Regions from separate parts of the Streptomyces sp. NPDC088157 genome, predicted to be linked through region 2. Evidence: riboswitches for the same ligand, from Rfam matches in the RefSeq annotation. Region 2 holds a riboswitch; the other holds the start of a gene.
The links. A riboswitch is a leader RNA that binds a small molecule or an ion and turns the genes downstream of it on or off. The one in region 2 is predicted to bind cobalamin.

Region 1 (14,696 bases), on a different contig from region 2:
GGAACGAGGCTCGTCGGGCCCGACGCCATGCCCGGTCTGGCCGATGACGGAGTGCAGGACGACCTCGTTGCCGTCCTCGTCGACCCCGGCGGCGTCGCAGCCGAGGATCATCGGCAGCCGGCCCTCCGGGAGACCGACGCCCCGAAGCGACCAGAGATCGTGATGGTTGAGGGAGGCGGCCCTGACATGGACGGTGCTCCAACCGGGCCGGGCCTCGGGGGCCGGGCGCTCCCCCAACTCCAGGCCGGAAAGCGGCTGGTCGCGGTCGATTCGGGCGGCGTAGACGGCGAACATGAAACCGACCCTAGGGTCCGGCGACGGCAAGCGAAACCGGACGGCACTGTGACACATGCCCTCTTGCGTATCCCGGCCCACCCGCGCCGCCGGCTCCCCGCACTCGTCGCCATGCCCGCGGACGACCCTCCTGGACCTGCGGCGATGACGAGACCGCCGATCCAGGCGGCCCAGGCACGGCCCAGAACATCCCGCCCCGCCAACGCACCGATCGCGCACCCCCAGGGCGACCCAGCCGCCCGACGGCACCCACCGGACACCGCCCAGGCCAACCCAACCCGCCCAACAGCACCCATCGCACACCCCGGGCAACCCAGCCCGCCCAACAGCACCCATCGCCCAACCCCCAGGGCAACCCAGCCCGCCCAACGGCACCCATCGCGCACCGTTCAGGCAAGCCAGCCCGTCCGGCGATTGAGGACGAGGCCCGTTCAGGGCCGAAGCGGGGGTCCGGGGGCGGCAGCCCCCGTGGACGGCGCCGCGTCATCACCCGAACGGGCGGGTGGGTGGGCAAAAAAAGATGGCCCCGCCAGAACCGGCGGGGCCATCCACGCCCGCGTCAGCGACGAGCAACCCCTTCGGCACGAGCAGCCGCGGCCACCGCCGCGGTCACCGCAGGAGCAACCCTCTCGTCGAACGGCGACGGAATCACATAGTCCGCCGCGAGATCCTCACCGACGACCCCGGCCAACGCCTCGGCCGCCGCGATCTTCATACCCTCGGTGATCCGGGACGCCCGCACCTGCAGCGCGCCCGCGAAGATCCCCGGGAACGCCAGCACGTTGTTGATCTGGTTCGGGAAGTCCGACCGCCCGGTCGCGACGACGGCCGCGTACTTGTGAGCGACGTCCGGGTGGACCTCCGGAGTCGGGTTGGCCATGGCGAAGACGAACGCGCCCTTCGCCATCGAGGCCACCGCCTCCTCCGCGACCGTACCGCCGGAGACGCCGATGAAGACGTCGGCGCCGGCCAGCGCGTTCTCCAGCGACCCGCTCAGCCCGGCCTTGTTGGTGAACCCGGCCAGCTCGCGCTTGACGTCGGTCAGGTCCTCCCGGTCCGCCGAGACGATGCCCTTGCGGTCGGTGACCGCGACGTCCCCGATACCGGCCTCCACCAGCATCTTGGCGATGGCGACACCGGCCGCGCCGGCGCCCGAGATGACGGCCCGCAGCTCGCCGATGCCCCGTCCGCTCAGCCGCGCCGCGTTGCGCAGCGCCGCCAGCGTCACGATCGCGGTGCCGTGCTGGTCGTCGTGGAAGACCGGGATGTCGAGCGCGTCCTGGAGCCGGCGCTCGATCTCGAAGCACCGCGGCGCCGAGATGTCCTCCAGGTTCACTCCGCCGAACGAGGGCGCGAGGCGCACCACGGTCTCGATGATCTCGTCCACGTCCGTGCAGGCGAGCGCGATCGGAACCGCGTCCACACCGCCGAACTGCTTGAACAGGATCGCCTTCCCTTCCATGACCGGAAGAGAGGCCTCCGGGCCGATGTCCCCGAGTCCGAGCACGGCGGTACCGTCGGTCACGACGGCGACGACGGACGACTTCCAGGTGTAGTCGTTCACCAGCTCCGGCCGCTCCGCGATCGCGGTGCACACGCGCGCGACGCCGGGCGTGTAGGCGAGGGACAGGTCGTCCTTGTCGCGAACCGGGACGGTGGCCTGCACGGCCATCTTTCCGCCGCGGTGCAGCGCGAACACCGGGTCGAACGAGTCGAGGGGCTCCGCACCGCCCTCCTGGCCCGTTCCGTCGGCGCTCTCGCTGCGAGGATTGACGATCTCCGCTGCCACTGTGTCTTACCCCTTAGGTCTGCATGGTTTGAGGGTGGCCACTCCTGATTGAGAAGTGGGCGGGCATCGCGCGGGTCCCAGAGGTGATGCGTACGGGCGCCTGCGCGTCGGGCACGCCGCACACGCGCCCTGAGCCCCGGATGAGGGGTGTAAAAATCCTTCTTACCGGACGGAGAGCACAGCCGACGAGTCCATTCCGTGCAAGGTCACACGGCTCACTCTGTCCACCTTGGACAGAGGACGGCTCGAGTGACATGACTCATGCGGAGGACTCGCCGGGCACCCGAAACCCTTGACGCGGAGTCAAGTCGACGAACAGCGCGCATGCCGAGCGACCACATCGTGTGATCAACCGAAGATCTTTCGGCCGGAACGAGGGATTCCCGCAGATGGTCCGGCTCCGTCCGGCCGTGATGTACCGGAGTGATGGGGTTCGGGGGTCGCCCGTTATCCGATTTTGACATGGCTGGCCCCCAGAATGGCGTAGTCCGAATGGCAAGATGCCGTCATCACACGAGGTCGCGACACCCGAAGGTGTGTGTTCTCGTCGACCCATCGGCATTTGTCGACCCATCGGCATCTCCATCCATCCGCCGGAGGAATCCACCATGACCGCAAGCTCCACCCGACGCACGACCGCCGCGCGCACCCGCCTGGCAGCGGTCGGATCCCTCGCGGTCGCGGGCGCCTTGCTGCTCACCGCCTGCGGCGACCAGACCGAGGGCGGCGGCGGCTCCTCCGAGTCGTCGAGCAGCTCCGACAAGGCCCCCCTCTTCTCGAAGCTCCCGGCCGACATCCAGAAGGCGGGCGTCATCAAGGTCGGCACCAACGCCGAGTACGCCCCGATGGAGTCCGTCGAGGGCGGCAAGATCGTGGGTGTCGACCCCGACGTCGCCGCCGCGCTCGGCAAGCAGCTCGGCGTCGACTTCCAGTTCACGTCCGGCGGCTTCGACACCCTGATCACCGCGGTCAACACCGGCCGCTACGACGTCGCCATGTCGTCGATCACGGACAACAAGCAGCGCCAGGAAGGCCTGGACGACAAGGGCAAGAAGCTGGGCGAGGGCGTCGACTTCGTCGACTACTTCACCGCCGGCACGGCCATCTACGTCCAGAAGGGCAACCCCAAGGGCATCAAGACCATCGACGACCTCTGCGGTCAGACGGTGGCGGTGCAGCGGGGCACCACCTACGAGGAAGCCCTCCAGGCGCAGTCCAAGACGTGCACGGGCGCCGGCAAGAAGGCCCTCAAGATCGAGTCGTTCGAGAACGACACCGAGGCCCAGACCCGCGTGAAGTCCGGCGGCGCCGTCGCCGGCGTCAACGACTACCCGGTGGCCGTGGACATGGCCCGCAAGGCCGGCAACGGCAACACGTTCGAGGTCCTCGAGAAGCAGTACGAGGCCGCTCCGTTCGGCATCGTCGTCGACAAGAAGAACACCCAGCTGCGCGACGCCCTCAAGGAGGCCGTCGACGCGATCATCAAGGACGGCTCCTACCAGAAGGTGCTGGAGAAGTGGGGCGCCGAGAGCGGCGCGATCAAGGCCTCCGCGATCAACGGCGGCAAGTGATCCACCCGCACCTTTTGCAGTCTTCGAAGGGCAGTCCCCATGACTGACAAGTTCGACAAGTCCTCCGCGGGCGGCGCGCCACCCGAGGACGCACCGCCGGTCGCCAAGGACTCGGCGTTCTCCGGCCCGCCGGAGGCCATCAAGGCGATCCCGGTGCGCCACTACGGCCGCTGGGTCAGCGCCGCGATCGTCATCGCACTCCTGGCGCTGCTGGTCAACGCCTTCGCGAACGGCGACATCAACTGGGACACGGTCGGCGACCAGCTGTTCGACTCGACCGTGATCGCGGGCGCCGGGCGCACGCTCCTGATCAGCGTGCTGTCCATGGTGCTGGGCGTGGTCCTGGGCGTTCTGCTGGCCGTGATGCGGCTGTCGAAGAACCCGGTGACCAGCACGGTGGCCTGGCTGTACATCTGGTTCTTCCGCGGCACCCCGGTGTACGTGCAGTTGCTGATGTGGTTCAACCTGGCGCTGATCTTCCCCGTCCTGAACCTCGGTCCGATCTACAAGGACGAGATGACGGACGTCATGACGCCGTTCATGTGCGCCCTGCTCGGACTCGGTCTGAACGAGGCCGCGTACATGGCCGAGATCTGTCGGGCCGGCCTGCTGGCCGTGGACGAGGGACAGACCGAGGCGTCCCACGCGCTCGGCATGAGCCACGCCAAGACGCTGCGCCGGATCGTCATCCCGCAGGCGATGCGGGTGATCGTGCCGCCGACCGGCAACGAGTTCATCAACATGCTCAAGACCTCGTCGCTGGTGTACGTGGTGACGTACAACGAACTGCTCCGCTCGACCTCGGTGATCGGCTCCTCGTCGTTCGCCGTGATGGAGCTGCTGTTCGTCGCCTCCATCTGGTACCTGGTCATGACCAGCGTCTTCAGTGTCTTCCAGTACTACCTGGAGCGCTACTACGCCCGCGGTTCGAGCCGCAGCCTCCCGCCCACGGTCTTCCAGAAGATCCGGACGAACCTGCTGTCGATCGGCCGCGAAAGGAGTGCGTCATGACCGTGATGGTCAAGTCCGAGGGCGTGCACAAGTCCTTCGGCGCGGTCGAGGTCCTCAAGGGCATCGATCTGGAGGTCAAGAACGGCGAGGTGTTCTGCCTCATCGGCCCCTCCGGCTCCGGCAAGTCGACCTTCCTCAGGTGCATCAACCACCTGGAGAAGATCAACGCCGGACGGCTGTACGTCGACGGTGAGCTGGTCGGCTACCGCCAGAAGGGCGACAAGCTGTACGAGCTCAAGGACAGCGAGGTCGCGCTGAAGCGCCGGGACATCGGCATGGTGTTCCAGCGGTTCAACCTGTTCCCGCACATGACGGCGCTGGAGAACGTCGTCGAGGCCCCGGTCCAGGTCAAGGGCACGAGCCGGGCCAAGGCCAGGGAGCGCGCGACCCAGCTCCTGGACCGTGTCGGCCTCGCCGACAAGGCGGGCAGCTACCCCTCGCAGCTCTCCGGCGGCCAGCAGCAGCGCGTCGCCATCGCCCGGGCTTTGGCGATGGACCCGAAGCTGATGCTGTTCGACGAGCCGACCTCGGCCCTCGACCCGGAGCTGGTCGGTGACGTCCTCGACGTCATGCGCGACCTGGCCGAGTCCGGCATGACGATGATCGTCGTCACCCACGAGATGGGCTTCGCCCGTGAGGTCGGCGACAGCCTGGTCTTCATGGACGGCGGTGTGGTGGTCGAGGCCGGCAACCCGCGGGACGTGCTGACGAATCCGCAGCACGAGCGGACCCAGTCGTTCCTGTCCAAGGTGCTCTAGCGGAACGGCGAGCAAGCTGCTCCAGCGGTACGACGGGCAAGCGAGAAGGGGCGGTACGGGATTCCCGTACCGCCCCTTCCGCCGTCCCGGCCTCTCGGCGCCGGCCGGCCGCGTTCAGCTCCTCCAGGGGCGCCCGGTCACTTCAGAGCCAGCACCAGTGCGTCCGACGGCGAACACCAGACGGCCCGGGCCTCGCCGAAGCCCTGTTCGAGCAGCACGCGCGCGTGCCAGGCGGCGGACGGCGTGTCGCCGTCGGCGTGCTCGCCGTAGATCTCGAAGCGCCGGGCGGTCGGCCCGGCGAGCACCGGGTCCTGGGCCGCGAGCTGCCACCACTCGGCCCAGTCGAGGACCCCGCCGGCCCCCTCGGCCCTGACCTGATCCATGCGGGTGTGGCGCTGCGCGCGCTCCGCCGCGTTGATCCGCGGCGTCGTCTCGTCGATCATGTGATCCGCGTTCATGAAGACACCGCCGTCGCGGACGAGTTCCGCGACCCGACCGTAGAGGGCGGCGAGGGGTTCGCTGTGCAGCCAGTGCAGGGCCGTCGCGGTCAGGACGGCGTCGTACGTGTCGTACGGCAGCAGGGCCGGCCAGTCCGGGTCCTTGAGGTCGGCCGCGACGAGGGTGACACGGTCGTCGCCCTCGAAGGTTCCCTCGGCGATGGCGAGGAGCGCCGGGTCGAGGTCGACGCCGGTGCTGGTGGCGCCGGGGAGGCGGGCGAGCAGCCGGGCGGTGATCGTGCCGGTGCCGCAGGCGAGGTCGAGGACGCGCGGGGCGGGCCCGACCAGCGCCTCCACCAGGTCGATCATTATCCGGAAACGTTCCTCGCGGTCGGGCATGTACCACTCCTGCTGGCGGTCCCAGCTCCGCTGCCAGGCAGCCCAGTCCGTACCGGCCGTCGTGCCGGCCGTCGTACCGGCCGTCGTACCGGCCGTCGTACCGGCCGTGGTCGTCTGCGCGTCCGTCATCGCAACCCTCCGCCGCACCTGTCGCGTAATACCCTGGAAGTACGAACGGCCGTTACCCCGCCCGCATCCCGACCATAGAGCGCCCCCGTAAGGACTACAAGTGGAACTGGCCTATTACTCGGACTACGCCGTGCGCCTCGTGAACAGCGAGGAACCGGCCCGGGGCAAGGACGCGCTGACCTCGGTCGAGGCCGTGCGAGCCCTCTTCGGCGGCAATCAGTCGGCCGCCCGCCGGGCCACCGACGCGGACGTCACCCGGTTCCGCTCGGTCCGGGCCCGCCTGCGCGCGGTCTTCGAGGCGGCCGACGGCGGCGACGAGACACTCGCCGTGGACCTGCTGAACTCGCTCCTGCTGGAGTTCCCGGTGAGCCCGCAGATCTCCGGCCACGACTTCCGGGACGACGACGGCCGCCCCCTGTGGCACATGCACCTGGCCGACCACCCGTCGAACGCGACGGCGGGCTACGCGGCCATCGCGGCCATGGGTCTGGCGTTCCACCTCACCGAGTACGGCGTCGACCGTCTCGGACTGTGCGAGGCCGCCCCCTGCCGCAACGCCTACCTCGACACCTCCACCAACCGCTCCCGGCGCTACTGCTCCGACCGCTGCGCCACCCGCGCCAACGTGGCCGCCTACCGCGCCCGCAAGCGCCTGGAGGCGGACCGGACGGCCAGCACGGGCCTGGCCGCCGACAGTGCCCAGCGCGCCACCGCCAGCGGCGAGCGCTGACCCGGCTTGAGCGGGCGGTAGCGCAGCCGCACCTTGCCCAGGATCAGCTCGTCGGGCACGACCCCGTAGTCGGTGCTGTCGCCGCCGGCGTAGGTGTTGTCCCCGCGGACCCACCACCCGCCCTCGCGTCGCTCCTCGGCCCGCTTGACGACGAGCAGGTCCTGCTGGAAGGGATGCCGCAGCACGATCACGTCACCGGGCCGGACCCGGGCGCCGTACTGCACCACCAACTGGTCCCCGTGGTACAGCGTGGGCACCATGGACGGACCGGTCACCTCGGCCAGTCCGAAGAGCGCGGCCGACCTCGCGCGCTCGGTCTCCTGCGACAGCTCCGGCATCGCCGGCACCTCCCCGGTCTCTTCCTCCACCAGTCTCAGTCTGACCCCGGACTTTTGTCCTAAGCCCATGGGGGCACCCGCGAAAAGCGTTCCCCCAGGGAGTAATGTCCCACCTGAGAAGACGATCACGAGGAAGGAACGCTCCATGCTTTCCCGCCTGTTTGCCCCCAAGGTCAAGGTCAGCGCACACTGCGACCTGCCCTGCGGTGTGTACGACCCGGCCCAGGCCCGCATCGAGGCGGAGTCGGTGAAGGCCGTCCAGGAAAAGATGGCCGCCAACGACGACCCGCACTTCCAGGCGCGCGCCACCGTCATCAAGGAGCAGCGTGCCGAGCTCGCGAAGCACCACGTCTCCGTGCTGTGGAGCGACTACTTCAAGCCCCCGCACTTCGAGAAGTACCCCCAGCTGCACCAGCTGGTCAACGACACCCTGAAGGCCCTGTCGGCCGCCAAGGCCTCGACGGACCCGAAGACCGGTGAGAAGGCCCTGGAGCTCATCGCCGAGATCGACAAGATCTTCTGGGAGACCAAGAAGGCCTGATCTTCGGCCCGGCTGCCCGACCTGCTCCTTCGCGGGTCGCGTCGCCCAGCTGTCCGCACCCGGCCCGCAGGCCGCCGCCCACGGCGTCCCTGACGGTCCGGGTGCGGTCTCCTTTCCGGGGCCCCCTCCCGGTTCCCGGCCCCTCTCCCGGTTCCGGGGCCCTCTCCCGGTTCCCGGGCCCTCTGCCGGTCTCCCGCCCCCCCTCCCGGCCTCCAGTCGGCCTCCAGTCGGCCTCCACCACCGCGACGGCGCCGTCCCTCGTGCGATGCTGGCTCCGTGACCCTCGAGGACCTGGTACGGCTGCGGCAGGCGCGCGACCGGATGGACCGTGAGTACGCCGAGCCGCTGGACGTCTCCGCGCTCGCGCGCACCGCGCTGATGTCCCCGGGCCACTTCCAGCGCAGCTTCCGCGAGGCCTACGGCGAGACGCCCTACGGCTACCTGATGACCCGCAGGGTCGAGCGCGCCAAGACCCTCCTGCGTCGCGGCGACCTCACCGTGACGGAGGTCTGCATGGCGGTCGGCTGCACCTCGCTCGGCTCGTTCAGCTCCCGCTTCACCGAACTGGTCGGCGAGACCCCGAGCGCGTACCGGGCACGGTCGCACGATGCGAGCGCGGTGATCGCACCCTGTGTGGCCCGGACGTTCACGCGCCCCCGGCGCGGCCGACATGCCTAGGCTGGACGCCATGGACCTCAAACTTCACCAGTGTTTCGTCGCCGTCGACGACCACGACAAGGCCCTGCACTTCTACGTGGAGGTACTCGGCCTCGAAGTCCGCAACGACGTCTCCTTCGAGGGGATGCGGTGGGTGACCGTCGGGTCGCCGCTCCAGCCGGACGTGAACATCGTGCTGGAGCCGCCGGGCGCGAACCCGGACTTCTCCCCCGCCGACCGGGAGGCGATGGCCCGGCTGCTCGCCAAGGGCGTGCTGCGCGGGGTCATCTTCACCACCGCCGACTGCGACGCGCTGCACGCGCGTGTGCGGGAGGCCGGCGTCGAGGTGCTCCAGGAGCCGACGGACCAGCCGTACGGGGTTCGCGACTGCGCCTTCCGTGACCCGGCCGGGAACATGCTGCGGTTCATGGAGCGGACCGGATGAGCCGACCGGTCCTTTGGACCTACGCCTTCGTCGACCGGCCCGCCCGGCACTTCGAGCGGGCCTGCGACTTCTGGACCGCCGTCACGGAGACGTCCCTGTCCGAACCCAGGGGCGAGCAGGGTGAGTTCGTCACCCTGCTGCCGAAGGACGCCGACGCCGGCGTGAAGGTACAGGCGGTCACGGAGGGCGACGGCGGCGCGCATCTCGACCTCGCCGTCGAGGACGTTCCCGGTTTCGTCGCGACGGCGCTCGGACTGGGGGCGGAGACGGCCGCCGCCCACGACGGCTGGGCCGTACTGCGCTCCCCCGCCGGGCAGTTGTTCTGCGCGGTGCCGTGGCACGGGGAGTCCGTGCGGCCGCCCGTGGTGGCCGGCGCGCGCCTGGACCAGGTGTGCCTGGACGTCCCGCCGTCGGTGTACGCGTCCGAAGTCGCTTTCTGGGGCGGCCTGTTGCCCGACTGGTCGTCGCGGCCGGGCTCCCGGCCCGAGTTCCACGTGGTCGAGCCTCCGCCGGGGCTGCCGATCCGCATCCTGCTCCAGCGGCTCGAAGCGGAACGCGCTGTCCACGGCCACCTCGACCTGGCCTGCGGCCCGGACATCGACGCCGTGCGCGCCCGCCACGAGGGGCTCGGCGCGCAACTCGTGGCCCGTCATCCCCACTGGACGGTGATGCGGGACCCGACCGGCGGCCTGTACTGCCTGACCGGCCGTGACGCGCACACGGGCGGCCTGCCGCGACCCGTCACCCGGCCCTCCGAACCGACCACTGACCGCTGACCGCTGACCGCTTGGCCGCTGACGACCGCCGCCCCTCGTCCTGACTCCCGGCTCCCGGCTCCCGGCTCCCGGCTCCTGCCTGCCGGCTCTCGGCTCTCGGCTCTCGGTTCCTGGCTCCCGACCGGCATGCCTCTCCCGATCGGCTACGGCGCCTCTCCCAGCGGTGTCCCCACCTGGAGGTTCCAGCGCCCCGCCCGGCCACTCAGGTCGACTGCGGTCAGCGGGCGTACGTCCAAGCGCCAGAAGGCCGGTTCCGGCAGGCCCAGCGCGCGGACGAGCAGGGCTCGTACGACGTCGGGCTCCACCACGGCGATCACGCGTCCCGGAGCGCGGGCGGCGCCGTCCAGCCAGGCCCCGGCCCGGTCGCACAGCTCCCGCACCGACTCCCCGCCGTGCGGGGCATGCGCCGGATCCGCCAGCCAGGACGCCACCGCGTCAGGCTCGGCGGCCGTCACCTCGGCGAGGGTCCGTCCGCGCCAGCGCCCCACGTCGAGCGCGGCGAGCGCGGGCAACTGGGGCGGCGCGGACAGTCCCAGCGCCTCGGCGGTCTGACGGCAGCGCGTGGACGGGGAGGCCGCCGAGCGGTCCGCACCGGACAGACCGGCCGCTGCCGACCTGGCCCGGTGCACCCCGGCGGCGTCCAACTCGCTGCTGCCGTCGTCGAATCGCGCCTCACGCAGAGCCGGCGTAAGGGCCGGTGAGATCAAGGTCACTCGGCTCGTCATCAGTCTCCGCTCCCTGTGTTTCACACAGCAACTCGGCTGAGAAGAAGGGTTGTTGAGGGGACAGCGACGGTCTCTGCGCATGTGCGCCGTCCCATGCGCCCTTGGCCGCGCAGCCGTCACGCGGTACGTTCTGCGCGACATTGACGACGGTACGGCGGAAGTCCGGTGGGAATCCGGCACGGTCGCGCCACTGTAAGCCGGCAGGAGCCATCCCCTCACGGATGGTGAAGGCCGAGCAAGTCAGACCCGCACCCGTCGTCACGTGCACCACCGAGATGGGACGCGAACTCCCGAGGAGGTCCTGCCATGGCGCAGACCGTCGCCCACCCGACCGCCGGCCCCACCGCCGCACCCGCCAAGCTGCCGATCGGGGCGATCGTCCCCTGGGCGGTCTTCTTCGGCATCCTGATGATGGTCCTGCTCTACTTCGTCGGCGCCGAACAGGGCGCCACCTCGGTGGTGTCCGGCGAGGACGTCCACGAGTGGGTCCACGACGCCCGCCACCTGCTCGGCTTCCCCTGCCACTGACGGGGAACCGGACACCGTGAACTCCGCAACCGTCAGAAACCTCCTGGTCCGCGGCATGCTCGCGGGCCTCGCCGCCGGACTGCTCGCGCTCGCCGTCGCCTACTTCCTGGGCGAACCGCGCGTCGATTCGGCCATCGCCTACGAAGACTCCCACGCCCATGAGCACGGCGTGGAGCTCGTCTCCCGCACGATGCAGTCCACCGGCGGTCTGGCCACCGGTGTCCTCCTCTACGGCGTCGCGTTCGGCGGCATCGCCGCCCTCGCCTACTGCTTCGCACTCGGCAGGATCGGCCGCTTCGGCCCCCGGGCGAGTGCGCTGCTCCTGTCGGGCGCGGGCCTGCTCGCCGTCTATGTGGTGCCGTTCCTGAAGTACCCGGCCAACCCGCCCTCCGTCGGCGACCCCGACACCATCGGCAAGCGCACCACGCTGTACTTCCTGATGATGGTGCTCAGCGTGCTCCTGGCCGTCGCCACGGTCATCCTGGGCAAGCGACTCGCACCGCGCCTGGGCAACTGGAACGCGACGATCGCGGCGGGCGCGTTCTTCGTTCTCGCCGTCGGCCTCGCCTACGCGTTCCTGCCGGCCGTCAACGAGGTCCCGAAGGGCTTCTCCGGCACGCTGCTCTGGCAGTTCCGTCTCGCGGCCCTGGCGATCCAGCTCACCCTGTGGACCGCGTTCGGGCTCGTCTTCGGGCTGCTCGCGGAGCGGGTTCTGTCACCCGCCCCGACCGCTGCCGAGAAGCAGGCGGCGGGCACGCAGGCGGCTCCCGTACCGCACTGAGGTCAGGAGGCCGGAGCGGCGGGCGCTCCGGGTCCCTCTCCGGGTTCGGCGGCGCCGTGCCGGGCGCCCGGTTCCACGTACGCCTCGCACCGCGGGTTGTGGCACGGGCCCGGCACCCAGCGCGGGACCCACGCGCCCAGCGTCTTGTGTCGCCGGACGACGGACTGTACAGGCTGCCCACAGGCGGGGCAGACGCGTTGTTCCCGGTCCATGCCCTACAGGGTAGGGCGGCGCGGACGCGAGCGCTCCCCGCCGTACGTCACCGTTCCCTGGCGTACGTCCGTACGACCGCGCCGTTGCCGAAGGAGCGCACCCCGCCGAGGGTGAAGCGGGCGACGTCGAAACCGGCGCCGAACATCGGCATGCCGGTGCCGTAGACGATCGGGTACGTCTTGATCACGAGCTCGTCGATCTCGTCGAACAGCTCGCCCGCGAGGCGGGAGCCGCCGCACAGGTAGATGCCGAGGCCGCTGTCCTCCGCCTTCAGCTCGCGGACCTTGCCGATCAGGCCGTCCGCGATGATCTCGACGTCCGGGGAGGGCGACGCCCCGAGGGTGCGTGAGGCGACGTACTGCCGCAGGTGCGCGTACGGGCTGAGGTGGCCGTCCTTCAGCGCCACGTCGTAGCTGGCCCGGCCCTGCACGACCGTGTCGAATTTCTTGTTCTCCAGGTCGTCGAAGCCGAGGGCGCGACGGCCTGGGGTCGACATGGTCTCGGGGTGGTCCGCCTTCAGGAAGTCGAGGAACTCCTCGTCGAGGAAGGGGAACATCGCCGTGGCGTCGCCGTTCACGTCTCCGATGAAGCCGTCGACGGAGCAGGCGATGAAGTAGGTGAGCTTTCGCAAGTGGGGCTCTTTCCGTAGGCTGCTTTTCAACAACTCCAGTTGTAGTACTTCAGCTGTAGTGGTTGCAAGCGGGTTTCCCGGCGTTCCGGGAAACGGAGCCAAGTGAGAGAGAAGGTTCCGCATGGCCGGGAATCCGGAGCGGCGGGCGGCCCTGGTGGACGCGGGCGTCGAGGTGCTCGCGCGTGAGGGTGCGCGGGGGCTGACGTTCCGCGCGGTGGACGCGGCGGCGGGAGTCCCGGTGGGCACCGCCTCCAACTACTTCACCGGACGCGACGACCTGCTGCGCCAGATCGACGCCCGACTGCACGTCCGGCTGGCGCCCGACCCCGAGGTGCTCGGCGAACTGATGACCCGGCCACGGGACCGCTCTCTGGTCACGGCGTTCATGCACGACCTGATGGCCCGCGCGACCGCCGACCGGACCGGCTACCTCGCCCTGCTGGAGATGCGCCTCGAAGCCACCCGGCGCCCCGAGCTCCGCGCCTCGTACACCACATCGGTGCGCGGCGACCTCGAGTACGGCATGGAGTTCCACCGCGACGCGGGCCTGCCCGGCGGCGACGAGACCGTCGTCGTCCTGTACCTCGCGATGCTCGGGCTGATCCTGGAGCACCTGACCCTGCCGGGCGTCCTGGACGGCGTCCTGCCGGGCGTCGGGGTGCCGGAGGGGCTGATCGAGCGGATCGTGGCGACGGTGGTGCCGGACGGGGCGTGACCGTGGCGACGGTGGTGCCGGACGGGGCGTGACCGTGGCGACGGTGCTGCCGGACGAGGCGTGACGGCCCGGCCGGCCTCGGCCTCGCCCCGGGAACGGAGGGCGCCACCTCCGCCGCCCTCCGCCGTACCGCCGGCGCCCCTACGCGCGCTGACGCGGGCGGGGGCATGACCCGGAGGGCCGGGCGGGCACAGCGGCAGCACGGCAGCGGGCCCCGCACACCGTGGGGATGTGCGGGACCAGCCGGACCGGAACCCCCCCCTCGAAGTCGTCCGGCTTCCGCCGCCCCCGTCCCTCGTCCTCGATCCTTCGGGTCCCCGCTAGTTGCTGCGGCGGGTCACGAACTCCGCCAGGGAGAGCAGGCCGCCGGCCGACTCCGGGTCCGGGATCGCCCGGGCCAGTGCGTGCATCGCCCGGGACATACGGTCGGCCGCCTGCTCCTGCGCCCACGCGCGGCCGCCGGCCCGTTCGACGGCCAGCGTCGTGCGGTCCAGGTCGGCCGGCTCGTAGGGCGCCGCGTACAGCTCGGCCAGTTCACCGGCCGCCGGGGTGCCGGAGGTCAGCGCGGCGACAACCGGCAGGGACTTCTTGCGGGCGGCGAGATCCGCGCCGGCCGGCTTGCCGGTGTGCCGCGGGTCTCCCCATATGCCGATGACGTCGTCGATGAGCTGGAAGGCGAGCCCGGCCTCCCGGCCGAACGCGTCCAGCGCGTCGACGTCCTCCTCGGCCGCCCCCGCGTACAGCGCGCCCACCGCGCAGGCGCAGCCGAGCAGCGCTCCCGTCTTGGCCTCGGCCATGACGAGCACCTCGTCGAGGGTGATCTCGGCAGGGCCGCGTTTCTCCATGGCCGTGTCCGCCTGCTGACCGGCGCACAGTTCGACCACGCAGGCCGCGACCCGGCCGGCGGCCGCCGAGGACGCCGGGTGCGGATCCGCGACCAGCAGACCCAGGGCGAGGGCCTGCAGGGCGTCCCCGGCAAGGATCGCGTCGGCGTCACCGAACACGGTCCAGGCGGTGGGGCGGTGCCGGCGGGTGGTGTCCCGGTCCATCACGTCGTCGTGCAGCAGCGTGAAGTTGTGGATCAGTTCGACCGCCGCGGCCGCCCGCAGGGCCGTCGCGCGGGCCGCCGGGCCACCGAGCGCGGTGGCCGCGGCGAGCACCAGGGCCGGGCGGATCGCCTTGCCCGCGTTGCTCGCCGCCGGGGTGCCGTCCGCGTGCTCCCAGCCGA
Region 2 (14,696 bases):
GTGGTCTCTTTTCACGGCTTGTGGAGCTCGTGCTTCGTTCTCAACTTCCGTCCTGGTTTCAGCAGGTGGGGGAGTTGGAGGCGCGCGCCGTCGAGATCTGCTCTTTCCAGACTCATATGATCCTCGGCCTTCTCCAGACCGGCGCGTATGCGCGTGCGGTGCTAGGCGCGCTGGACCGGAGCAACCTCGATGACCGCACCGCAGTGCGCATGGCCCGCCAGCGCATCTTCGAGAAGAAGGAACCGCCGGTCTTCTGGGCCGTCCTCAGCGAGGGCGCGCTTCATCAGGAGATCGGTGGCCGGGACACCATGCGCGGCCAACTGGCGCACCTGTTGGCTTTCGAGGACGACGCCCGCGTCAACATCCAGATCCTGCCGTTCACGGCCGGAGTGCACGTAGGACTTCAAGGCTCGTTCAACATCTACCGCTTCGTCGGCGACCCGACCATTGTCTACACCGAGGGGTACGGCAGTGGGCATCCCAGCGCCAACCCGGACACGGTCAAAGACTGCTCGCTCCGTTACGATCACCTTCGGGCCGCTGCCCTCTCCCTCAGGGACTCGGCGGATCTGATCCGGCGCGTAATGGAGGAACGTTATGGAGTACCACTGGCGTAAGTCCAGCTACAGCGGTGACCAGGGCGGTCAGTGCGTCGAGATTGCCGACACCCCCACCGCAACCATCGCCATCCGTGACTCCAAGACCCCGGCGGGCCCGATCCTCACCGTCGAACCCGCCGCGTTCTCGACGTTCCTCGCCTGGACCGGCGGTGGCGTTACAGCCGCTGAATGATCGTCCCCGTCGCCAGTGCGCCGCCCGCGCACATGGTGATCAGGGCGAACTCCTTGTCGGTGCGCTCCAGTTCGTGCAGCGCCGTGGTGATGAGGCGGGCTCCCGTCGCGCCGACCGGGTGGCCGAGGGCGATCGCGCCTCCGTTGACGTTGACCTTGGACAGGTCCGCCTCGAAGACCTTCGCCCAGCTCAACACCACCGACGCGAAGGCCTCGTTGATCTCGACGAGGTCGATGTCCTTCAGGGACATGCCCGCCTTGCCGAGGACGGCGCGGGTTGCGTCGATCGGGCCGTCGAGGTGGAAGTGCGGGTCCGCGCCCACCAGCGCCTGGGCGACGATGCGCGCCCTCGGCTTCAGCTTCAGGGCGCGGGCCATCCGCTTCGACGCCCACATGATCGCCGCCGCGCCGTCCGATATCTGCGACGAGTTGCCGGCCGTGTGGATCGCCGTCGGCATGACCGGCTTCAGGCGGGACAGGGCCTCCGGGGAGGTGTCCCGCAGGCCCTCGTCGCGGTCGACCAGGCGCCACATGCCCTGGCCGGTTGCCTGTTCCTCCTCCGTCGTCGGGACCTGGACGGCGAACGTCTCGCGCTTGAAGCGTTCCTCGGACCAGGCTGTCGCGGCTCTTTCCTGGGACAGCAGGCCGAGCCCGTCCACTTGCTCCCTCGTCAGGCCCCGGTGGCGCGCGATGCGTTCCGCCGCCTCGAACTGGTTCGGGAGGTCAACGTTCCACTCCTCCGGGAACGGCTTCCCGGGGCCGTGCTTGGAGCCCGAGCCGAGGGGGACGCGGGACATCGCCTCCACTCCGCAGCTGATGCCGACGTCGATCACGCCCGCCGCGATCATGTTCGCCGCCATGTGGCTCGCCTGCTGCGAGGAGCCGCACTGGCAGTCGACCGTCGTCGCCGCGGTCTCGTACGGGAGGCCCATCGTCAGCCATGCTGTTCTCGCCGGGTTCATGGACTGTTCGCCGGCGTGGGTCACCGTGCCGCCGACTATCTGTTCCACGGCGTCGGCGGGGATGCCGGTGCGGCCGAGTAGTTCGCGGTAGGTCTCGCCCAGGAGGTAGGCGGGGTGCAAGTTGGCCAGCGCGCCGCCGCGCTTGCCGATGGGGGTGCGGACTGCTTCCACGATCACGGGTTCGGCGGCCATGGGTGCGGATCCCTTCGGAACTAGTACGTGTTCTAGTTCTGCTGTGTGCAGTCTGCTTACGTGATGTGCGTCACCGCAAGGGTCTTGCAGCCTCGAGGGTCCTGAACTACCTTCTCGGCAATCTGTTTCTGATGAACCGTCAGATAGCATCGTCAGATGGCTGGAGCCGCCGATGCCCTGCCCAGCGCTTCCCGACGGGTTCGACTTCACCGATCCCGACCTGCTGCAACACCATGTGCCACTGCCGGAGTTCGCCGAGTTGCGGGTAGCCGAACCGGTCCGCTGGATCCCTCAGTCGGGCAATGTCGCCGGCTTCCAGGACGAGGGGTACTGGGCGGTGACCCGCCACGCGGACGTGAAGTACGTTTCCACCCACCCCGAGATCTTCTCCTCCTACCTCAACACCGCGATCATCCGGTTCAACGAGCGCATCGAACGGGCTTCGATCGACGCCCAGCGGTTCATCCTGCTGAACATGGATCCGCCCGAGCACACGCGCGTGCGGCAGATCGTGCAGCGCGGGTTCACGCCCCGGGCCATCCGGGCGCTGGAGGAGCGGCTGCGCAACCGGGCCACGGCGATCGTCGACGGCGCCCTCGCGCAGGACGGTTCCTTCGACTTCGTCACTTCCATAGCGTCGGAGCTTCCCCTGCAGGCCATCGCCGAGCTGATCGGCGTGCCCCAGGAGGACCGTTCCAAGATCTTCGACTGGTCCAACAAGATGATCGCGTACGACGATCCCGAGTTCGCCGTCACCGCGGAGGTCGGGCAGCAGTCCGCCGCCGAGATCCTCGCGTACGCCATGAACATGGCCGCCGAGCGGAAGCAGTGCCCCGCTCACGACATCGTCTCGACGCTCGTGGCCGCCGAGGACGAGGGCAACCTCAACTCCGACGAGTTCGGGTTCTTCGTGCTGATGCTCGCCGTGGCCGGGAACGAGACGACCCGGAACGCCACGACGCACGGGATGCACGCCTTCCTCACCCACCCCGAGCAGTGGGAGCTGTACAAGCGGGAGAGGCCTGCCACCGCCGCCGAGGAGATCGTGCGGTGGGCCACGCCCGTCATCGCCTTCCAGCGGACCGCCACCCAGGACACCGAGCTCGGCGGGAAGCTGATCAGGAAGGGGGACCGGGTCGGGATCTTCTACGCCTCCGCCAACCGTGACCCCGAGGTGTTCGAGCGGCCCGACGAGTTCGACGTCACCCGGGATCCCAACCCGCACCTCGGCTTCGGCGGCGGTGGGCCGCACTTCTGCCTCGGCAAGTCACTCGCCGTGCTGGAGATCAACCTCATCTTCAACGCCATCGCCGATGCCCTGCCCGACCTGAGGCTCGTGGGGGATCCCCGTCGGTTGCGGTCCGCCTGGATCAACGGGGTGAAGGAGTTGAGAGTCAGCGCGGGGTGACGTACGGCCGGGAGCCGTCTCACTCCCGGCCGGACGCCGTCATCGCCAGTGCTCCCACGACCACCGCCCCCACCAGCAGCGGGACGGCGATGCCGTAGCGGAGCACCAGCCAGGCGCCGAGTGCCGCGCCGACGACCATGGCGATCACCGATGCCGTGCGCCGTGGGGAGTGGGGGCCCGCGCCGCCGGCCGCCCGGGAGTCGGAGGCCAGGCCGGTGAGGGTCATCGTCAGGACGGTGGTCGTGAGGTCGGCCACGCCGAGTTTGCGTACGGTGGCGTTGCGCAGGCCCATCGCGAAGGCGGTCAGGGCGATCACCGAGTAGATCGTGACGGGGGCGTCGTCCGGGGCGGCGAAGGCCACCGCGGCCGAGACGCCCACCAGAACCGCCTCTGCCGCGAGCGTCGTCCTTGTCCATCTGCGGCGTGAGCCGGCCCCGAGGCCGAGGGACACACGTCCGCCGACGACCGCGCCCACCAGGAAGCAGCCCAGCGAGGTGGCTGTGTGGGGGATCGAGAACCCGGGAGCGCCGGCCGCCGCGAAGCCCAGTACGACGACGTTGCCGGTCATGTTGGCCGTGAAGACGTGGCCGAGACCCAGATAGCTGACCGCGTCGATCAGACCGCTCACCACGGTCAGGGTGAGGAGGACGGGAACCAGGGGGACGCCCCGCGCCTCGGCGTCCTTCGTGGGCTCGGTGGTCATCGGGTCAGTGGATCACGCGACGGTGAGAAACGTCGACGGTGAGAAACGTCGACGGTGAGAAGCGCCGAGGGTGAGAAGCGCCGAAGGCGGCGGCCCCGGGGATCGGGGGCCGCCGCCTTCGGCGGTACGGGGCGCGCTTGTGGAGCGCGGTGGCGTGGCTCAGTACCAGCCGTTGGCCTGCCAGAAGTTCCAGGCGCCGACCGGGCTGCCGTAGCGGGAGTTCATGTAGTCCAGACCCCATTTGATCTGGGTCTTGGCGTTGCTCTTCCAGTCGGAACCGGCCGAGGCCATCTTGGAGCCGGGCAGGGCCTGGACGAGGCCGTAGGCGCCGGAGGAGGCGTTGGTGGCCTTCATGTTCCAGCCGCTCTCGTGCTTCACGATGTTGGAGAAGGCCTTGTACTGCGCCGCGTTCGGGATCATCTTGTGCGCGATCGCCTGGGCCTGGGAGGCGGAGGAGGTCGCCGCGTGGGCGGGGGCTGCGGACAGCGCCATGCCTGCGGTGGCGGCGGCCACGGCGATGCCGGTGAGGGCCTTCTTCGGGGAAGCGATGCGACGGATGACGGAGACGGACACGAGGAACCTTTTCCTTCGGGGACGATTGCGGTCGCTTGCATGCCGGAGTCACGCGGTGCGTGGCCGCACCGTGTGGTTGCGGTGGGTGGCTGCATGCCGTGGTGCCGAGGCCCGTGGGCTCGTCGGCACCCTGCGACGTCATCCAGAGAAACAGGATCGAGCGCCGTCCGCAAAGACCCCTTTTGCTAGTTGTGGTCGTATTTGGCGAGTCGGCGCCCCGTGTGAGCTGGCTCTCAATGCCCAGGTCAGAGGCCGTTATGGCATGGGCATGGCGTCCGTTTTGCCCGACTAGGTCAGATAGTAGGTGATGTGGGTCATGTGGGGTGGTTCACCGATCAACGGCCCTTCGGAGCCTGCTGCGGGCCCTCGAATGTGACCGCGGTCTCGAAGGCCGCGCGCCGGGTGGCTCTGCGTAGCGCCTTGAGCACCGCCGGGCCGAGGGTGAGGGTCAGCAGGACCGTGACCACCGCCCTGCCCAGGTCCCAGCCCAGCGAGGTCGCCACGCAGTACGCGGCGAAGCGGGCCAGGTTCGCGGGCACCGTCCCGTCCGGGTCGAAGGCGACCCCCGAGGCCAGCGCGCCCATGAAGGGCCACCCGGCCATGTTCATCGCCGTGCCGTAGGCGAAGGCCGCCACGAAGCCGTAGGCGGCGAGCACGGCCAGTTCGGTACGGCCACGGAGCCGGTCGGCGCCGGGCAGCAGGCCCGCGCCCATCGTGAACCAGCCCATCGCCAGCATCTGGAACGGCATCCACGGACCCACCCCGCCCGTGAGCAGCGCGGACGCGAACATCGTGACCGAGCCGAGGACGAAGCCGAAGCCAGGGCCGAGGACCCGGCCGCTCAACACCATCAGGAAGAACATCGGCTCGATGCCCGCCGTGCCCGCGCCGATCGGACGCAGGGCCGCGCCCGTCGCCGCCAGCACGCCCAGCATCGCCACCGCCTTCGCGCCGAGCCCCGACTCCGAGATCGTCGCCGTCACGACCGCGACCAGCAGCACCAGCAGGCCCGCGAAGAGCCAGGGGGCGTCCTGGGCGTGCGCGTTCAGGGCGGAGGCCGGCGGGGCCAGGAAGGGCCAGCCGAACGCGATCACGCCGACCGTGCTGACCAGCGCCAACGCGGCGAGGGAACGGGGGCCCAGGTGAACCGGGCGCCGCCGGGGCATCGTCATCGCAGCGCCTCCCGCAACGCCTCGCGCACCTGCGCGACCGTGAGCCACTCCTGCGGGGCCAGGATCTTCGTCACCTGCGGGGCGAAGGACGGGGAGGAGACCACGACCTCCGCCGTCGGGCCGTCGGCGATCACCTCGCCCTCGGCGAGCAGCACCACCCGGTGGGCCAGTTCCGCGGCCAGTTCCACATCGTGGGTGGCCAGGACGATCGCGTGCCCGGCCGCGGCCAGCCCGCGCAGGACGGCGACCAGACGTGCCTTCGCCGCGTAGTCCAGGCCCCGGGTCGGCTCGTCCAGGAGGAGGAGCGGTGGGCGGGCGGTGAGGACGACCGCCAGCGCGAGGGTCAGCCGCTGGCCCTCGGAGAGGTCGCGGGGGTGGATGTCGTCCGTGATGCCGGGGAGGAGGTCCGAGACCAGGGCGCGGCAGGTGCCGGCGGCGGCTCCCGCGTCCCGGTCGGCGGCCGCGCACTCGGCGGCGACCGTGTCGGCGTACAGCAGGTCGCGCGGTTCCTGCGGGACCAGACCGACGCGGCGGACCAGGTCCCCGGGCGGGGTGCGATGCGGCACCAGACCGCTCACGCGGACCGTTCCCGCCGACGGCTCGACGAGCCCTACGAAGGTGTTGAGGAGCGTCGACTTCCCGGCGCCGTTGCGGCCCATGAGGGCGATGGTCTCGCCGGGCCCGACGGTGAGGTCCACATCGCGCAGTGCCTGGACGCGGGCCCGGCGGACGGAGAGGGAGCGGGCCTCGGCGGGGGAGGGCGGGGTCGCGCCGGTCGCGGGTGCGGACGGGCGTCGGTGCCTGCGCCGGCCGGCGAAGCGCTGTCGGGGCGGCTCGGGAGCCGGTGGAAGGAGGCGATCCGAGTGGTCCGGCGCCGGCCCGGCGGGATGGTGCCGGGCGCCCGGCACGGGCAGGGACGCCGGGGCTGCCTCGCGGGTGGCCGGGGCGTCGGGCGCGGCCGCGTCCCGCGGTCGGGCGTCCTGTCCGGGCAGGGGTGCGACGGGCGCCGGAAGCCCGGGGCCGCCCGCTCTCCCCGCGACCCGTGCGGCCAGCTGTTCCCGCAGGTCACCGGCGCGGCGGCGGGCGTCGCGCACGGTCAGCGGCAGGGGCGACCAGCCCGCCAGCCGGCCCAGGTCCACCACCGGTGGGAAGACCGGGGAGACGGTCATGACGTCCGCCGGGGTGCCCAGCAGCGGGGCCGCTCCCGGGGAGGGCAGCAGCGCGATCCGGTCGGCGTACTGCAGGACCCGTTCCAGGCGGTGTTCCGCCAGCAGCACCGTCGTGCCGAGGTCGTGGACGAGACGCAGGAGGACGGCGAGGACCTCCTCGGCGGCCGCCGGGTCGAGCGCGGAGGTCGGCTCGTCCAGGACGAGGACACGCGGGTGCGGGGTGAGGACCGAGCCGATCGCCACCCGCTGCTGCTGGCCGCCGGACAGGGTGGCGATGGGGCGGTCGCGGAGGGCGGCCAGGCCGAGCAGGTCGAGGGTCTCCTCGACGCGGCGCCGCATCACCTCCGGCGGCAGGCCCAACGACTCCATGCCGTAGGCGAGTTCCTCCTCGACCGTGTCCGTCACGAAGTGCGAGAGCGGATCCTGCCCCACCGTGCCCACCACGTCGGCCAGTTCACGCGGCTTGTGGGTGCGGGTGTCGCGGCCGGCCACCGTGACGCGGCCGCGCAGGGTGCCGCCGGTGAAGTGCGGAACGAGGCCGGACACCGTGCCCAGAAGCGTCGACTTGCCGACGCCGGACGGGCCCGCGAGCAGCACGAGTTCGCCCTCCGGGATGGTCAAGTCGACGCCCCGGATGGTGGGTTCGGCGGCGCCGTCGTACGTCACGGAGACGTTCTCGAAGCGGATCACGACGGCTCCTCGGGAGAGGCGGGGCTTTCGGGGACGAGGAAGGCGGGCAGCAGGCCGAGGAGTACGGCCGCCGCCGGCCAGAGCGGGAGGGCCGGGGCGGTCAGTGGGACCACACCGGGGTGCAGGGCCGCCGGGTCGGCGGAGGCGGCGACGGTGAGGAGGGCCGCGACCGCGATGCCGGAGGCGGCGACCAGACAGGCCCGCGGGCTCCAGCGGTCCGGGCGGTAGCGGGTGCGCGGAGAGCGGCGGCCGCCCAGCCGCAGACCGGCGAGGGCCGCGACGACCCCGGCGAACAGCACCGGGATGCCGTACGTCCCGCCCGCCGCGGTGAGCAGACCGTACGTTCCCGCACAGACGCCCAGCAGACCGCCGAGCGTGAGGGCGGCGGTCGTCCGGCGGACCGGCGCGGGGACGGCGGCGGTACGGCCGTAGCCGCGGGCGTCCATCGCGGCGGCGAGGGCGACGGAGCGTTCCAGGGCGCCCTCCAGGACCGGCAGGCCCACCTGGAGGAGACCGCGCAGGCCGGTGTCGGGGCGGCCCCGGAGGCGGCGGGCGGCGCGCAGACGGTGGACGTCCGCGATCAGGTTCGGGGCGAAGGTGAGGGCCACGACCACCGCCACGCCGGTCTCGTACAGGGCGCCCGGGAGCGTCTTGAGGAGGCGGGACGGGCTGGCCAGGGCGTTGGCGGCGCCCACGCAGACCAGCAGGGTGGCCAGTTTCAGGCCGTCGTAGAAGGCGAAGAGCAGGCCCTCGGCCGTGACCGCGCCGCCGAGCCGGATGCCCTGCGCCCAGTGGGGCAGCGGGACTTCGGGGAGTGTGACGAGCACGTGCGTGCCGGGGATCGGGGAACCCAGGGCCACGACGAAGAGGAGGCGCACGAGGAGGACGGCGAGGGCGAGCTTGAGGAACGCGGAGTAGGAGCGGGACCAGGGGGTGTCGGGGCGGCACGTGGTGACGACGTAGGCGGAGACGGTGAGGAAGAGCCCGAGGAGGAGCGGGTTGGTGGTACGGGTGGCGGCGGTGCCGAGGCCGAGGGCCCACAGCCACCAGGCGGCGGGGTGGAGCGGGTCGCGCCGGGTTCGGGGGCGGCCGTCAGCCATCCCTGCGGGATCCTCGCCGTCGGGCCTGCCGGACCGCCGCCGCGCCCAGCACCGCCACGGCGCCCGCGCCGGCGTACAGGCCCACGGACGGCCCGCCGTCCTTCTCCGGCTGCTCGGCGGACGTCGGCTTCCGAGTGCCCGACGCCGGCCCGGACGCGGGCTCGGACGCCTGTCCGGAGACCTGCTCACCGCAGCCCCTCGCCGGGTATCCCGCGATCGCGCACAACAGGGCGTTCGCGTCGTAGCGCAGGGGTTTGGCGACCGCGGCCAGGGCCTCGGCCGTCGTCGCGTCGGGGGAGACCCGGGCGCAGGCCGTGCGCGGCGTGGGCGACGGCGGGGCTTCGCCGCCCGGGGCGTCCGCCGCCGTGCCGAAGTCGATGACCAGGGCCACCCGCTTGGTGCCGTCCCGCGCGGGCGTCTTCGCGCAGATCGCGGCGAAGGAGGCCGCGCCGCGCGGCCGCGCCGCGTCCTGGGAGTCCGCGCTCACCGCGAACCGGAAGCCCTGGACGTCGCCGTCGACCGGGCGGGCGGTCGAGGGGCCCTGGGTGGCGTACGTCCAGCCGTCGCCGGTGCGGTCCCAGAAGGACCAGTACCGGTACCCGGCGGCCTGGGCCGACTGGACCGCGCCGGTCAGCGACAGCAGCAGCGCTGCGAGGACGAGGGCGGCGCACCGGCGCGTCACGGCTGCCGCTTCCTGCCACGGCCGCTGATCAGGAAGCCGATGCCGATACCGGCGACGAGGAAGACGCCGACGATCCACCAGACGCCGTAACCGGAATCCGAGTCCTCCTTCTTGTCGGCCTCGGCGGCCTGATCGGTGGCCTTCGTCGTGGCCTGCGGGGCCGGTCCCGTCGCGTTGAGCTGCGCGACGAGGTCGGCGCCGCCGAAATGGCGGGGGTCGGCGCCCATGGCGTGCGCGGCGAAGACGAGTTGGGCGTAGGCGGCGGGGCCGCTCTGCTTCGCCCAGCCCGCGGAGTTCTGCTCGAGCCAGCCGAGGGGCTTCTTCGCCTGCTCGATCGCACCCTGCGCCGCGAGGGCGACGACGGCGTCGGCGGTGTTGCCGTAGTCGGGCTGGTCCTCGGCGCCGGGGAGGGCGGAGTCCAGATGGCCGTCCTCGCCGATGGCGTCGGCGAGGTAGACCGCGCCGTTGCGGGCGAGTTCGTCCGGGGTGAGCGGGGAGGCGGAGCCGGCACAGGTGAAGACCTCCTCCCGTACCTTGCCCGCCGTCGTCACGAACCCCTTGCCGAGGACGCCGAGCACCCCCGCCGCCGTCGCGTCCGCGTTGGCCGCGAGGCCGCCCTTCTTGTCCGGCTGGTACGCGAACGCGCCGTCGCCCGCCCGGTCGCAGGCGATGGAGAGCTTGACGAGCGCGTCGTACGACGACTTGCCGCCCTTCTTCACCTCCGAGGGCCTTTCCCCGGCCGCCGCCATCGCCCCCGCCACCACGGACGTCGAGTTGGCGTCGCTGGCACCGCCGGGCGTGTATCCCCAGCCGCCGTCGGCGTTCTGAACGGACTTCAGCCAGCCGACCGCCTTCCGCGTCGCGGCCTCGTGGCCGCCCAGCGCGGCCAGCGCCTGGACGGCCGCGGCCGTGCTGTTGGTGTCCACCATCAGTTTGGCGTCGCACGCCTTGGCGGTGTCCGCGCGGAAGGCTGCGAAGGCGCCGGTCGCGCACTGCTGCCCGGTCAGCCAGGCCACGGCCCGGTCTGCGGGGGTGACGTCCGTGGCGTGCTGCGCGAGCAGGGCCAGCGACTGGCGCCAGACGCCGTCGTACGTCGGGTCGGCGGTGCCGTACAGCCCGTCGGGTATCGCCACCGACGGGGTGGGGGACGGGGTGGCCGCGACGGCGGGGACGGCGGCACCCAGCACGACGGTGGCGGCGGCCAGGGTCGCGGCGCTGCGGCGGATGTTCATGATCGGCGGGTGCCTCTCCCGGTCGGTGAGGTCACGCGGCCGGGCAGCACGGGACATCCCGGCGGCTCGGCTCCGTATACCTCGACGGTGCCATGCGACGGCGGGCCTGCCGACGCACGTGAGCCGGTCACGGTCCCGTACCGGGCGATCCGGCTCTCACGGTTGCGGGTCAGCGCCGGAATTGCACCGGCTTCCCCCTGTACGGGCGTGATGACGACGCGGCCACTCTACCGGCAGGTAGCCGGGCGTCCGAGGGGCGGCTGTGAAAGCGCCCCGGACAGGGCGTGAGCCCCCGATATGTTGTGACCATGACCCATATGGGGAGGGCGCCGGGCGGGCTGCCGGGCGGGCTGCGGGGCGGGCTGCCGGGCCGACTGCTCGGCTCGGGGCGCACGGCCGACGTGTACGAGATCGACGAGGCGTGGGTGCTGCGCCGCGACCGGGAGGGCTGGGACGACTCGGCCGCCCTCGGGGCGGTGATGGCGCACGTACGCGAACACGGCTACCCCGCGCCCGCCGTACGGCCCTCCGGCTCACGCACCGACCTGGTGATGGAGCGGCTGGACGGGCCGACGATGCTCCACGCGTTCGCGGCGGGCACGCTGGACGCCGAGGAGGCGGGGGCCGTCCTCGCCCGGCTGCTGCGCGAGCTGCACGCCGTTCCGGGACGGGTCTCGGCCGGCGCCCGGATCCTGCACCTCGACCTCCACCCGGACAACGTGATCCTCACGCCCGACGGCCCCCGGGTCATCGACTGGGCCGACGCGGAGGAGGGCGACCCCGGGCTCGACTGGGGCATGTCCGCGGTGATCCTCGCCCAGGTGGCCGTCTCTCCCCAGCAAATCGCCGCTCCGGCCCGGGCGATGCTGACCGCGCTGCTCGCCGACCCCCGCGACCTCACCGAGGAGGGCCTGGCGGAGGCCCTGCGGAGGCGGGCGGCCAACCCGACGATGAGCCGCGAGGAGACGGAACTCCTCGTGCCGGCCGCTGAGTTGATCAGGCGGGCGGCGGCGGACTGCTGACCAGGGCTGCGACTAGGCCGCCCGCCAGACCGTCATGTCCGCGGTCAGGAAGGCGATGTCCGGCAGCGCGGTCGACTTCACCTGGACCACGAGCAGCGCGATGTCCCCGGAGGGGTGCTTGACGCATATCTCGCTGCCGGCCGCAGCCGCGGCGAGGGGAAGCCGGTGGCTCTTGGCGCCGGTGAGGACGATGCGGCACGAGTCGAGAGAGCCACCGGGATCGCCGAACAGCATGTTGAACACGCTGGTGTCGCTCTCCAGCGCGCAGCCGGTCTGCTCGCAGGTGAAGCGGATGTCACCCTTGCTGTCCTCGCGCCGGACCGGCTCCTTGACGTCCAGTGAGGTCTTCGCGTCCAGCCACTGGAGGGGATACGCGGTGGCTTGCGGTGTCTCGGGCACGGCCGAGGAGGGTCCCGCACCCCCCGATGTCCGGTCACCGGCAACCGAGTCCGGCGCGGCTGTCGACGAGGACGCCGACGAGGACGCCGGCGACCGTGCGGACCCGGACGGGCCGGGCGTCGAGGACGCCCCGGCCGTGTCCCGGTGGCGGAGCCGGTCCGCCGCCTCCATGACCGTCCACGTAAGGCCGGTCAGCACCAGCACGCCCGCGGTCACGGCGGCGGCCGTGACCAACGCGGTGCGCCGACGGCGGGCCGGCCGCTCGTCCGGCCGCGTGAGCTGCGACTGCACCGGCGCGATCAAGGGCATCGCGGGGTGAGGCATCCCCTTCGAGGCCATCGCGTTCGAGGCCATAGTGTTCGTGGGCACAGCGTGCTGGAGCGTCTCGTGCTGTGGCGTCTCGTGCGAGGGCTGCGGGATCGAGGGCAGCGTGTGCACCGGGGTGGGATCGGGCACCGGAGACGGAACCGTCACCTCGGGCCCGGTGACCTCCCGCCAGACGGCCGGCCCGGCGCCGTTGTCCGCGTCTCCGTCCAGACGTCGCCTGCACCACTCGACGATCTCCGCCGGGGTGACCCGCTCCGCCGGATCGGCGGCCAGGCAGCGGGCGATCAGCGGACGGAGCGGTTCGGGCAGCAGGGACAGGTCGGGTTCCGAGTGCACGATCCGGTACAGGACGCTGACCGAAGGGCCGTCCCCGTACAGCGGCTCGCCCAGGGCCGCGAACGCCGCCGTCTGGCCGAGCGCGAACACGTCGGTCGCCGCGGTGACCTCACTCGCGGTCGCCTGCTCGGGAGCCATGTACTGCGGTGTGCCGACGGCGAGACCGGTGGCGGTGTTCGAGGTGATGTCGGAGGCCAGCGAGATGCCGAAGTCGATCACGCGCGGACCGTCGGCGGCCAGCAGCACGTTCGACGGCTTCAGGTCCCGGTGCACGATTCCCGCACCGTGGATGGCCTGGAGCGCCTCCGCCACCCCCGCCATCAGCCACAGCACCGCGGGCACCGGCAGCGGCCCGCGCCGGGCGACGGCCTCCGCCAGCGAGGGCCCGGGCACGTACAGCGTGGCCAGCCACGGGGGTACGCCGTCCGCGTCGGCGTCGATCAGTTCGGCGGTGTACGCGCCGCGGACCCGCCGGGCGGCTTTGATCTCCCGGCGGAACCGCCGCCGGAAGGCGGGGTCGTCGGCCAGCTCCGGACGTACCACCTTGATCGCCAGCGGCCGGCCACCCTGCGTGTGCGACAGGTAGACCCGTCCCATGCCGCCCGCCCCGAGCCGCGCGGCGAGACGGTAACCGGCCACCAGGGGCGGATCGTCCGCCTGGAGTGGCTGGAACACCTCAGTCGCGTGATTCATCGGCCCTCATCCCCCTAATGACCCCGGCCCCTGATGACCCTGGCCCCCCGGCCCCCGGCCCCCGGTCCCCGTGGTCCGACGATCCAACGATCCGATCAAGTCAGCAGCCTACGCGGGGTGTCGGCCCGCCGAAGGGGAGGAACAGCACCCGGGCCTCCAGCAGCCACACCCCGTCGACCTGGCGGAACGCGTCCTGATAGTGCCCGACCTGGACGGGTGGTCCGGCGGGGACGACGCCGCCCTCGTAGCCGTCGACCCGGTACGTCGAGAAGTACGAGGCGGCCAGCGCGGTGTCCGGTGCGGTCACGGTGACCAGGATGTTCGACATGAGGCGGCGCGAAAGGCGGTTGGCGGGGCGCGAACCGAAGTACTCCCGCAGCGCCGACCGCCCCTTGACCAGCCGCCCGCCCTCCGGCCACTCCCAGGTGCCGTCCTCGCTGAACAGCTCGGCCACCGAGCCGGGTTCGCCGAGATCCAGCCGGTGGACGAAGTCGACGACGAGGCGCTCGCAGGCGCGTTCGGCGAGCAGCCGCTGCAGGGGGTCCATGAGGGCGTTGGTATCAAGGAGCCCTCGTCCGCCGCGAGCGATTTACACCGCCACGTACGTCACCGGCTCGCTGCCGGTCACCGCCTCCGCCCGGCCCTGCTTCACCAGTCGCCGTAGATGGGCCTCGGCCTCCGAGACCGCGATGTTCCTTGAGCCGAGGGCGATCTGCTCCCACGGCCGGTTCCACTCCATGCGTTCCGCGAGTTGCCAGGGGGTGAGCGGGGCGGCGATGAGGGCGAGGAGGCCGGTGAGACGGTCCTCGTGGTGGGTGAGCAACTCCCGCACCCGGGACGGCGCGTCGGTGAAGGCGTGCTGGTGGGCCGGGAGGATCTCGGCGGGGGCGAGCCTGCCGACGCGTTCGAGGGAGTCGAGGTAGTCGCCGAGCGGGTCGGTGACGGTGGCGTCGTCGGGATCCTCGTACAGGCCGATGTGCGGGGTGATCTCCGGCAGCAGGTGGTCTCCTGAGAACAGGCGTCCGTGGCCCGGGAGTTGCGAGGGATGCTCCTCCTCCAGGTGAAGGCAGACGTGGCCGGGAGTGTGTCCCGGGGTCCAGATCGCGCGCAGGCGGCGGCCCGGGAGGTCGAGGAACTCGCCGGGGACGATCTCGCGGTCGGGGCGGGCGGGCGCAAGGCCGGGGAGGGGGCGCCGGTGGACGGGGGGCCTGCGGAGCGGTGCGATGTGCTCCTCCGGGGCGCCGG

Region 1: another riboswitch for cobalamin. It lies ahead of ACIPFH_RS08735 (CbtB-domain containing protein); the one in region 2 lies ahead of ACIPFH_RS04060 (prenyltransferase/squalene oxidase repeat-containing protein).

What each region holds. Positions count from the first base shown of each region.
Region 1 covers NZ_JBIUSU010000002.1:532,625-547,320, forward strand. The annotation lists gene ACIPFH_RS08670 (zinc-binding dehydrogenase) at 1-294, opposite strand, end outside; gene ACIPFH_RS08675 (NADP-dependent malic enzyme) at 854-2,083, opposite strand; gene ACIPFH_RS08680 (ABC transporter substrate-binding protein) at 2,692-3,654, shown strand; gene ACIPFH_RS08685 (amino acid ABC transporter permease) at 3,694-4,665, shown strand; gene ACIPFH_RS08690 (amino acid ABC transporter ATP-binding protein) at 4,662-5,423, shown strand; gene ACIPFH_RS08695 (class I SAM-dependent methyltransferase) at 5,561-6,388, opposite strand; gene ACIPFH_RS08700 (CGNR zinc finger domain-containing protein) at 6,489-7,118, shown strand; gene sodX (nickel-type superoxide dismutase maturation protease) at 7,022-7,456, opposite strand; gene sodN (superoxide dismutase, Ni) at 7,602-7,997, shown strand; gene ACIPFH_RS08715 (helix-turn-helix transcriptional regulator) at 8,274-8,675, shown strand; gene ACIPFH_RS08720 (VOC family protein) at 8,686-9,099, shown strand; gene ACIPFH_RS08725 (VOC family protein) at 9,096-9,875, shown strand; gene ACIPFH_RS08730 (histidine phosphatase family protein) at 10,019-10,600, opposite strand; cobalamin riboswitch at 10,709-10,869, shown strand; gene ACIPFH_RS08735 (CbtB-domain containing protein) at 10,907-11,128, shown strand; gene ACIPFH_RS08740 (CbtA family protein) at 11,145-11,909, shown strand; gene ACIPFH_RS08745 (dihydrofolate reductase family protein) at 12,169-12,753, opposite strand; gene ACIPFH_RS08750 (TetR/AcrR family transcriptional regulator) at 12,875-13,468, shown strand; gene ACIPFH_RS08755 (family 2 encapsulin nanocompartment cargo protein polyprenyl transferase) at 13,789-14,696, opposite strand, start outside.
Region 2 covers NZ_JBIUSU010000001.1:949,167-963,862, forward strand. The annotation lists gene ACIPFH_RS04010 (helix-turn-helix domain-containing protein) at 1-617, shown strand, start outside; gene ACIPFH_RS04015 (DUF397 domain-containing protein) at 598-792, shown strand; gene ACIPFH_RS04020 (steroid 3-ketoacyl-CoA thiolase) at 776-1,945, opposite strand; gene ACIPFH_RS04025 (cytochrome P450) at 2,118-3,353, shown strand; gene ACIPFH_RS04030 (YoaK family protein) at 3,373-4,056, opposite strand; gene ACIPFH_RS04035 (transglycosylase SLT domain-containing protein) at 4,216-4,629, opposite strand; gene ACIPFH_RS04040 (ECF transporter S component) at 4,965-5,801, opposite strand; gene ACIPFH_RS04045 (ABC transporter ATP-binding protein) at 5,798-7,660, opposite strand; gene ACIPFH_RS04050 (energy-coupling factor transporter transmembrane component T) at 7,657-8,760, opposite strand; gene ACIPFH_RS04055 (SCO2322 family protein) at 8,753-9,442, opposite strand; gene ACIPFH_RS04060 (prenyltransferase/squalene oxidase repeat-containing protein) at 9,439-10,674, opposite strand; cobalamin riboswitch at 10,756-10,916, opposite strand; gene ACIPFH_RS04065 (phosphotransferase) at 10,992-11,696, shown strand; gene ACIPFH_RS04070 (serine/threonine-protein kinase) at 11,709-13,451, opposite strand; gene ACIPFH_RS04075 (nuclear transport factor 2 family protein) at 13,552-13,998, opposite strand; gene ACIPFH_RS04080 (MBL fold metallo-hydrolase) at 14,041-14,696, opposite strand, start outside.